DNA from 3 places in the Marinobacter sp. Arc7-DN-1 genome. Region 3 is predicted to be linked to each of the others. Evidence: predicted binding sites of a transcription regulator. Region 3 holds the regulator's gene; each other region holds the start of a gene.
What was found. Region 3 encodes FliA, which starts transcription of late flagellar genes. Its sites were predicted from a motif close to CTAAAGTTTNNNNNNNNNNNGCCGNTAA; they were not measured.
Positions count from the first base shown of each region.

Region 1: a site for FliA is predicted at 2,081-2,108, ahead of D0851_RS20055 (methyl-accepting chemotaxis protein). Genes of this name have one in related genera too.
Region 2: a site for FliA is predicted at 2,018-2,045, ahead of D0851_RS02130 (methyl-accepting chemotaxis protein). Genes of this name have one in related genera too.

Region 1 covers NZ_CP031848.1:4,284,213-4,287,471, forward strand. The annotation lists gene D0851_RS20050 (hypothetical protein) at 1-11, shown strand, start outside; gene D0851_RS20055 (methyl-accepting chemotaxis protein) at 87-1,943, opposite strand; gene D0851_RS20060 (DUF2058 domain-containing protein) at 2,197-2,733, opposite strand; gene dbpA (ATP-dependent RNA helicase DbpA) at 2,840-3,259, shown strand, end outside.
Region 2 covers NZ_CP031848.1:449,821-453,079, forward strand. The annotation lists gene D0851_RS02125 (PaaI family thioesterase) at 1-15, opposite strand, end outside; gene D0851_RS02130 (methyl-accepting chemotaxis protein) at 48-1,934, opposite strand; gene D0851_RS02135 (bifunctional GNAT family N-acetyltransferase/carbon-nitrogen hydrolase family protein) at 2,126-3,259, shown strand, end outside.
Region 3 covers NZ_CP031848.1:1,025,272-1,028,530, reverse strand. The annotation lists gene flhF (flagellar biosynthesis protein FlhF) at 1-246, shown strand, start outside; gene D0851_RS04775 (MinD/ParA family protein) at 334-1,146, shown strand; gene D0851_RS04770 (RNA polymerase sigma factor FliA) at 1,179-1,922, shown strand; gene cheY (chemotaxis response regulator CheY) at 2,085-2,468, shown strand; gene D0851_RS04760 (protein phosphatase CheZ) at 2,489-3,259, shown strand, end outside.

The DNA.
Region 1 (3,259 bases), 1.0 Mb from region 3:
AGCTCAACTAAAATATTGGCTGGTACAAAAGCAGAGGGCGCAGGGAACGGTGAATTGTTTCCGGTCCCTCTTTGCTATTGGCTGGCTTAAAGCCTGAAGCGGGAAACCAGGTTCTGCAGTTCGCTGCCGAGCCTGGCCAGTTCGCTGCTGGAGCTTGCGGTCTGGTTGGATGAGGCTGCGGACTGATCGGTCACGTCCCTGATTCTGGTAATGTTCTGGTTGATCTCTTCAGCCACCGATGTCTGTTGTTCGGATGCCGTGGCAATCTGGCTGTTGTATTGTTTGATATCCTCAACGGCCCTGGTTATGAGCTCAATGGTAGCTCCCGTCGCTTTCGCGCGCTCCAGCGTGTTGGAGGCCATGGTGGTGCTGGATTCCATGGCGGATACTGAATCTCCCGCACTACTCTGAAGCGAGGTTACCAGTGTCTCGATTTCCTGAGCCGACGATTGGGTCCGTTGGGCGAGGGAGCGAACTTCATCAGCAACCACAGCGAATCCCCGGCCCTGCTCACCGGCACGCGCCGCTTCGATGGCAGCATTGAGCGCCAACAGGTTGGTCTGCTCGGCCACGGATTTGATGACATCCAGGACAGTGCCGATGTTGGCGGTTTCCTTTTGCAGGCCCTGAATGGTTTCCATGCTCTGGTTTACTTCCCGGGCCAGGTTGTTAACTTGCTCGACTGTTTCCCGAACTTCCCGCTCACCCTCGCTCGCCTGGCTGGCGGCATCGGTTGCCACCGAAAATGCCTGCTCTGCACTCCGTGCAATCTCGCCAACGGTAGCTGCCATCTCGTTCATCGCGGTTGCGACCTGATCGGTCTCCTGTTTCTGGCGATTAATGCCGTCGCTGGTCTGGCTGGTGACTGTAGACAGTTCCTCGGAGGAAGCTGCGATGTTGGAGGCGCCGGATTCGATGCTTCTGACCAGTTCCCGGAGGCTGGTGACCATGGTCGCCAGGGCAGCCATCAAGCGGCCAATCTCATTGGTTCCAGAGGCGTTTATGTCGACCGTCAGGTTGCCGGAAGCAACTTCAGATGCGATGTCTACCGCCTGGTTGACCGGTGCCACAATCGAGCGGGTAATGAGATAGGCCATTAATATACCGAGCACCAGAGCGATACTTGTCGCGCCAAAAATCAGCCAGGATGCTTGCTGACGGTCCGTTTCCATTTTTTCGGCCTGCAGGGCACGGAGGCTGTTCGCAGACTCAATGGCGCTTCTCGCTGTACTGACCATTTCCTCCGATAAGCGGCTGCCCGTTTGGGTCAGTTCTACAGCCGTACGGAACTCGTTGGCATAGGTGTCGAGCGCCGCGTTGATCTGTTCTTTTTCTTCGGCAGTGATGGCAGCTGATTTCAGCGGGCTCTGGACCCTTTTGGCATCGCCAAGAAACGCCTTGACGCTGGCGTCATCATGCTCGATCAGAAACTTTCGTTCTGACCGGCGCATATCCTCGAAAATCGCTGAGGCAAAGAACAGCGAACTATGGGCCTTCAGGGACGACCCGAAAATTCTGGCACTGGTCTCAAGGCGGTTGAGGGCCTTTTCCCGATCACTGATGTTTTTCTCAACCTCTCCCATCAGTTGCTGATACTGTTTTACACCAGACTGAATGCGGCCCAGCTTGTTAACGTCTTCGCTGACCTCCAGCAGGGGTTTTATCTCGTTGGTTAGTTCGAGAACGCGGTCGCCTTGCGCTTGCGTTTTGGTGACTGCATCAGCTTCGCCTGTCAAAAGGAAGTTCTTCTCTTCCACGCGAGCTTCCGTAAGGCCGGTATTCACTTGCCCCAGCATGGCAACAATATTTGACATTTTGCTGTAGCTGTCCAGGGCGCGGTCACCCACCACGCCCACCAGAATGGTCAGTAACAGCAGGATGGCGAAGCCGCTGGCCAGCCTGGTCCGGATGGTCATATTGGAGAAGAGTTCTGGAAAACGCATTGATTCAATGTCCCTGGAGGAGGTGAGATTTGCCGGTTCAGCCTTTATCGCTTCTCGCCCTGGTTGTGGAAACCGGGAGGCGTTCTGATGCGCCCTGAAGAGTTAAAGTGCCTTTTGTTTGACTTATATTAAGTCGGTTTACGGCTGCGTATTCCAGAACTTTACCGTTACAGTTGATTGCCGGGTGTTTTCGAACGTGATACGGAATAGAGGGTTGCTGAGAATTTAAAGCTATCAGAATTGAGCCGCCGGTTTACCACATCAGATCATCGGGGATCTCATAACCCGCATAGGGATCATCTTCTCCCGCGTCATCCTTCTTGCGATCGTGGAGCACGACAACGGCATTTTCGTCACGTTCCAGAATCTTCCGGGCAACGCCCTCTGCCACGATCTCGTAATTGTCGTTGACATGGACAATGGCCAGTCGGCCGCGGGACAGCTGATCGACCATTTTGTCGTCTACAAAAATCTTCTTGATCTTCTTGCCATGGACAAACTGATAGGAGGTTTCCCCCCGGCTTCGGTCGAGGCGGTTCGATTCAACCAATTGGCGGATCTGTGCCTGGATTGCTTTCCTCTCAGCCGCGTGCTGGCGCTCAAGGTTCAACTGACGGTCCCGTTCTGCCTTTTCTTCGCGGGCCTGGCGTGCCCGGATTTCGGCTTCGTTAACCTGAACCGCGCCCTTGGGTTGCTGCTTACGTTGCTTGCGCTTTTCAGTGCGAATGGTTTTGGCTTTTTTCTCATCGGCAAGGCCGGCTTTCAGCAATTGGTCCTGAAGGGTTGCCATCAGTAACTCCGTTCTTTAGTTGCAAATTCTGGTATCATTCTGGCCTAGTATACGCCCTCATTATTGCCTTCATAACCAGCATCCGCTGATTCCGGGATTTTCTTTTATGTCTTCTTTTAATGACTTCGGTTTGTCTTCTGCCATGCGTGCAAATCTTGAGCAGCTGGGTTTTACAAAACCCACCGAGATACAGGCAAAGGCATTAGCGCCAGGGCTTGCCGGTAAAGACGTGATTGCCATGGCAAAAACCGGGAGTGGTAAAACCGCTGCATTTGGCATCAGTCTGATTGAGCGGCTGAATCCACGGTTGTTTGCGGTGCAGTCGTTGATTTTATGCCCGACCCGGGAGCTGGCGGATCAGGTGGCGAAGGCGTTGAGGGAGCTGGCCCGCGCCCGCGAGAACGTCAAGATACTGACCCTGTGCGGAGGTGTGTCGATCGGGCCGCAGATCGGTTCGCTCAGTCATGGGGCGCACATTGTTGTCGGCACGCCGGGACGGGTTCAGGACCACCTGCGCAAGGGGACT
Region 2 (3,259 bases), 580 kb from region 3:
GTCGATAAGCGCCATAATCATACTCCGCTATTGGGTTGAAGGTGATGTCAGACCCGGAAGCGGGACACGTTCTTATTCAGCGTTGTTCCAATGCTCTCAATCTGGCCGCTGTAAACATCGTTCTCACTGGCAGCGGCAGCGGCTTCCTGGCCCTGGTCAGCAATACGGGTGACCGAGGAGTTCAGCTCTTCCGTCACCGAGGTCTGCTGCTCAGAGGCGGTGGCGATCTGGGACGTCATCTGGCTGATGGATGTAATGGCCTCGGCAATTCGATTCAGTGCCTCCATTGCGTCCTGGGCTTTTTCCATACTGACGTTGGAAACCGCGGTTGATGCCTTCATGACCTCCACGGCATCGTTGGCACCCTTCTGCAGGCGCTCGATCATGTTACTGATTTCCTCGGTGCTGGTCTGGGTGCGCTGGGCCAGGTTACGAACTTCATCGGCAACCACCGCAAAACCGCGCCCGGCCTCACCGGCCCGGGCCGCCTCAATGGCTGCGTTCAGGGCCAGCAGGTTGGTTTGCGCGGCAATGCCCTGAATCACGTCCAGCACCGTAGTGATGGAGCTCACATCCTTGCCAAGGGTATCGATAACCTCCGCAGCGGTGTTGATTTCTTTCGACAGCTTCTGAACGGCGTTCCGGGAGGCCGCGACTGTCTCCAGCGACGCACGGCTGTCACTGTCGGCGGTGTTTGCGGCGTCTGCGGTCTGTTGGGCGTTCCGGGCAATTTCTCCGGCCGCAGCGGACATTTCATTGATTGCGGTTGCCACCATATCAATCTCGGCCTGTTGGCTGTCAACGCTGGCGCGGCTGGCGCTGGCAGTGTCTCTCAGAGACCTGACATTGCCGCCAAGCTCGGCACTGCCCTTCTGAACATCCCGGACCACGGTCTGGATGTTCTCAACGAACCGGTTAAAGCTTTTCGCTAACTGGCCAAACTCGTCTTTGGCACTGTCGTCCAGACGCTGGGTCAGGTCCGCATCGCCGCTGCCGATATCCGCCATGGCATTATTCAGGCGGCGAACCGGAGCCATAAGAACCTTGATACCAAGGTGCAGAACGACCAGAGAGACGATCAGGCCAATAGCAGCCATGACCAGGCCTGTCATCCGGGCACTCTGTACCGGCGCATTGATCTTGTCGTCATTGACAAAGGTACCCAGGTACCAGTTCACGCCCCGGGCTTCACTGATGGGGTGGAAGCTGGCGTTCCAGGTGCCTTCGTCATTCTCATAAACAACGGCATTGCCGCCCAGGTCCGGTTTGCCACCAATCAATCCACTGATATTTTGGCCGACCAGTTCCTGGCGGGGATGGAACAGAACCGTGCCCTGTTCGTTGATCACCGCAGCGTAGCCGGTGTCTGCCAGGGTAACCGTAGACAGCGTTTTGGCGATCGCTCCCAGGCCAATATCCGCACCGGCCACGCCTTCATACTCTCCACGTTTAACCGGCGCGAGCGTTGAAATGATCATGTCGCCGGTTCCCGCGTCCTGGTATGGCTTGGTAAAAGAAGCTCTGCCAAGACTCACGGCTTTCTTAAACCAGGGCCGCTGCCTTGGATCGAAATCCGCCGGCAGGGTCGCGTCGGCTTCAGGCGTTTGCATAAGCATGTAGCCGTCTGTCCGGCCCACGTAAGCATCCCTGAACCCGCCACCGCTCCTGATCATCTGCAGAACAAGCCGGGCCTGATCATCATCCTGAACACTTTCCAGCGCTTTTGCCGTGGCTTCGGTCATCGTCAGGCGGGTATTGAGCCACTCGGCAATACTCGACGTACTCTGCTTTACCGTGTCGTCGATCAATGCGTCGACATAGGTTTCCGTGGTGCTCTGCAGTCGTACATCGCCTGAGAGCGTGAACGCTGCCATGACCAGCAGCAGCAAAACACCGAAAGCCGTCAGGAGCTTCTGTTCGAAAGTCAGTTGCACATTCACTTCCTCGGTCAAAAAGGTGGGGGTTTGGAAAAGCGCCGGATACTACACCCGGCAGAAATTTATATCCGTTAAATCTTGTTTCGGCCCACCATGCGAAGTCTTTAACGGCTTCTGATAAACTTTCACAGTATTGACGGGTTCCAGCCCTTTGTCCTTTTTTTCAAATTAAACGGGAGCCGAACTGAATGGCCCATGAAGAACTGCATCTTAACCTCCGGAATCTGAAGCTTGAGGACTATGGCCAGCTCCAGCAACTGATGGACCGGGTCTACGATGACATCGGGGGCGCCTGGCCCAAGGAAACCATCAAGGCACTGGTAGAGCAGTTCCCGGATGGGCAGATCTGCATTGAGGAAAGCGGGCAGCTGGTGGCGGTAGCGCTGACTGTACTCGTGAAGTACGAACGGTTCAGTAACCCCCACACCTACGACGACCTGATCCTCCGGAACGAAAAAATCTGGCATAACGCTAATGGCGATTCGCTGTACGGGCTGGATGTGTTCATCCACCCGGAATACCGCGGTTATCGCCTGGGCCGTCGGCTCTACGAAGCCCGCAAAGAACTCTGCCGCTCCATGAACCTGCGGGCGATTCTCGCAGGCGGACGTATACCGAACTATTTCAAGTACGCCGAGCAGTACTCACCGGAAGAATACATTCAGCGGGTGGACCGCAAGGAAATCTACGATCCGATCCTGAGCTTTCAGCTCTCGAACGATTTCCAGGTTACCCGGCTGATGCACAAATACCTGCCGGAGGACGAAAAATCCCTCGGCTACGCCACGCTGCTGGAATGGCGGAATATTCTCTACACCCCGCCCTCGTCGATTCTGAACGTTAAAAAGACCCAGGTTCGCCTGGGCGCCGTTCAGTGGCAGATGCGTGAATTCACCTCCGTGGAGGAAGTGCTGAAACAGGTGGAGTACTTCGTTGACGCGCTGTCTGATTACAAGAGCGACTTCGCCCTGTTCCCGGAATTTTTTAACGCGCCGCTGATGGGCCTGACTGACCAGATGGACCAGACCCGGGCCATTCGTTTCCTGGCCGGGTTTACCCAGCAGTTCCGGGAAGAAATGTCTGAAATGGCAGTGAGTTACAACATAAACATCGTCACCGGCTCTATGCCGCTGATTGAAAATGACCGGGTGTATAACGTCTCATACCTGTGCCACCGTGATGGCCGGGTAGACGAGCAGCGCAAGATCCACATCACGCCCCACGAGCGCCGTGACTGGGTCATCGAGGGTGGCAACGAGTTCAAGGTGTTCGAAACCGACGCTGGCCGGGTCGCCATCATGATCTGCTACGACATCGAGTTC
Region 3 (3,259 bases):
TCCGTCTGGCATTGCTATAAGATGGCAAATCTTGCGGGCTGCGTGATGACCAAGATCGACGAGGCCCTGACACTTGGCGAGTCTCTCGGCTTTGTGATGGAAACCGGTTTGCCGGTGGCCTACTACACTGACGGGCAAAAGATTCCCGAAGACCTGCACCACGCGGAAGCGGTTCCGCTGGTGCGGCTGGCCGTGGACCGGCTTAAAACTCTCCAGAAACAGCAGGCGGTCGCAGAAGGAGCCTGAGAGAGCGGGCGCTGAGAGCGGACAGACTGACAGCGAGCGTCCGAAAAGACAGCACCCGGCTAAACGTGGCGAGAGACAAAAAACAGTATGAGCAAAGCACAACCGGTACAGGTGATTGCAGTTTCCGGCGGAAAAGGTGGAGTCGGCAAGAGTAACGTGTCGGTTAACCTCGGGATTGCCCTGGCACAGAAAGGCCGGAGAGTCGTGCTTCTTGATGCCGACCTCGGGCTGGCCAATATCGATGTACTGCTCGGTATTACCGCCAACCGGAACCTTCAGGATGTGCTGGCGGGCGACTGTGACCTCAAGGACGTTCTGGTCGATGGCCCCGGTGGCATCAAGATTGTACCGGCGTCCTCCGGTACCCAGCGAATGACCCAGCTCAGCCCCATGGAGCATGCCGGGCTGATCAACGCGTTCAGCGAACTCGGTGACCAGATCGATGTGCTGATCGTAGACACCGCCGCGGGCATTTCCGAATCAGTGGTGAGCTTTCTGAGAGCCTCCCAGGAGCTGCTCCTGGTGGTGTGCGACGAGCCCACCTCCATCACCGACTGCTACGCCCTGATCAAACTCATGAACCGTGATTACGGCACCAACCGTTTCCGCATTCTTGCCAATCAGGTGAGAAATGAGCAGGAAGGCCGGCACCTGTTTGAAAAACTGACCCGGGTCACCGAGCGCTTCCTGGATGTGGCACTACAATATGTCGGCATGGTGCCTTACGATGAAGCCGTGAAAAAAGCGGTTCAGCGGCAGCGGGCAGTGCTGGATGTCTATCCCAGGGCGAAAGCTTCCCTGGCGATCAAGGCGCTGGCGGAAAAAGTTGATAACTGGCCGCTGCCTTCCTCTCCCCGTGGGCATCTGGAATTCTTTGTGGAGCGGCTCGTCGAAGTCTGAATCGGATCCAGTCAAACAAAAAAACCGGATACATGACATTGGCGAAAAACCTCGGAATCTATAACCAGTCAGGCGCGCAGAAGCCTTCCCAGCTCGTTGAGGAGCACGCGCCTCTGGTAAAGAAAATTGCCCTTCATCTGATGGCCCGGCTACCAGCCTCTGTGCAGCTTGACGACCTGATGCAGGCCGGAATGATCGGCCTGCTCGAGGCGGCTCAACGCTACAGCGCCACCAGGGGCGCAACCTTCGAGACCTACGCAGGCATCCGGATTCGCGGTGCCATGGTGGATGAGATCCGCAAGGGCGACTGGGTTCCCCGTTCTGTGCACCGTAATACCCGCCGCATTTCCCAGGCCATCAAGGCCGTTGAAGATCGTCTCGGCCGGGAAGCCCAGGATCTGGAAGTGGCTGAAGAACTGGGCATGGGGCTGGCCGAGTACCATTCCTACCTCTCCGACTCCAACAGCGGCCGACTTTTTAGTCTCGATGAGCTCAATGAATCCGGCGAGCTGCCGATAGAACAGACAGAGCCACGGGATAATCCGCTCGAAGGACTCTCGTCCGACGCGTTCCGCCGCAGTCTTGCTGAGGCTATAGAGGAACTGCCGGAGCGGGAAAAACTGGTGCTGAGCCTGTATTACCAGGACGAGCTGAACCTCAAGGAAATCGGCGCGGTGCTCGGCGTCAGTGAAAGCCGGGTCAGCCAGATTCACAGCCAGGCGGCCTTGCGCCTTCGCGGACGGTTATCGGACTGGCGCCAGGATACGGGCAACTGATCACCGCCTTTGTGTGTCTGCAGCGGAGCAGTCTGTAGTTTTTGGTAACCGATGCTTTACAACCGAAGCAAAGATCAGACAATAAGCGGTTAAAACAGCGGCCTGCTAGACTTCGAGCCGAAAGGTCAAACGAATTCCGGGTGTTACTAACTGGAGGTCCCATTGGACAAGAACATGAAAATTCTCATTGTGGATGACTTTTCCACAATGCGACGGATCATCAAGAACCTGCTGCGCGATCTTGGCTTCACCAATACCGATGAAGCCGATGACGGCAACACGGCGCTGCCGATGCTCAAAAGCGGAAAATATGATTTTCTGGTAACCGACTGGAATATGCCGGGCATGTCCGGTTTCGATCTGCTCAAGGCCGTCAGGGCTGACGAGAACCTGAAAACCCTGCCGGTGCTGATGGTGACCGCGGAGGCCAAGCGGGACCAGATCGTTGCCGCTGCCCAGGCGGGTGTGAATGGCTATGTTGTCAAGCCGTTCACTGCTGCGGTGCTCAAGGAAAAGATTGAGAAAATCTTTGAAAGAATCCAGTAACCAGAGGTCGGATGGCTCTCATGAGCGATAGCAAAAAGAACCATCGGGGCCTCGAACCAGAGGTGACGGAAAAGCTCCAGCGTCAGGCAACCGAACTAGCTGAAAGCGTCAATGCCGGCGAATATGCCAAAGCCATGACCCTGATCAATGAACTCAGCGAAGTCAGGGATCAGAGTCTGTACCGCGAGGTCGGGCGACTGACCCGAAGCCTGCACGAAGCGATCCGGAACTTTCAGATAGATCCCCGTAACGCTGAACAACAGGAAGCGCTGTCAAAAATGACAGATGCCTCTGACCGTCTCGAATACGTGGTGCATATGACCGGTGAAGCGGCCAACCGGACCATGGATCTGGTCGAGGCAACCATGCCGGTAGCCAACGCACTGAGAGACGAGGCGGCAGCCTTGCGGGACGAGTGGCAACGTTTGCGCCGCAGGGAGATGCAGCCGGCAGAATTTCGCCAGTTGTATGGCCGGATCGACAAGTTCTTCGCTGGCATGGCCACGGACGCGGACACCATGTACAACAATCTCTCGGAAATACTGCTGGCCCAGGATTTCCAGGATCTCACCGGGCAGGTCATCCAGAAAGTCACCACGCTGGTGAAAGAGGTTGAGGAACAGATGCTCAGTCTGGTGGTGATGGCCAGTCATGTTGATCAGCTGACGGGCACCGTGCACCAGATTGATGACCAGGAAGAATCTGCGGAAAAGGGCGTCGGGCCCCAGATCAAGGCCGATGAGCGTGAAGATGTAGTCTCGGGACAGGACGATGTGGATGACCTGTTGTCC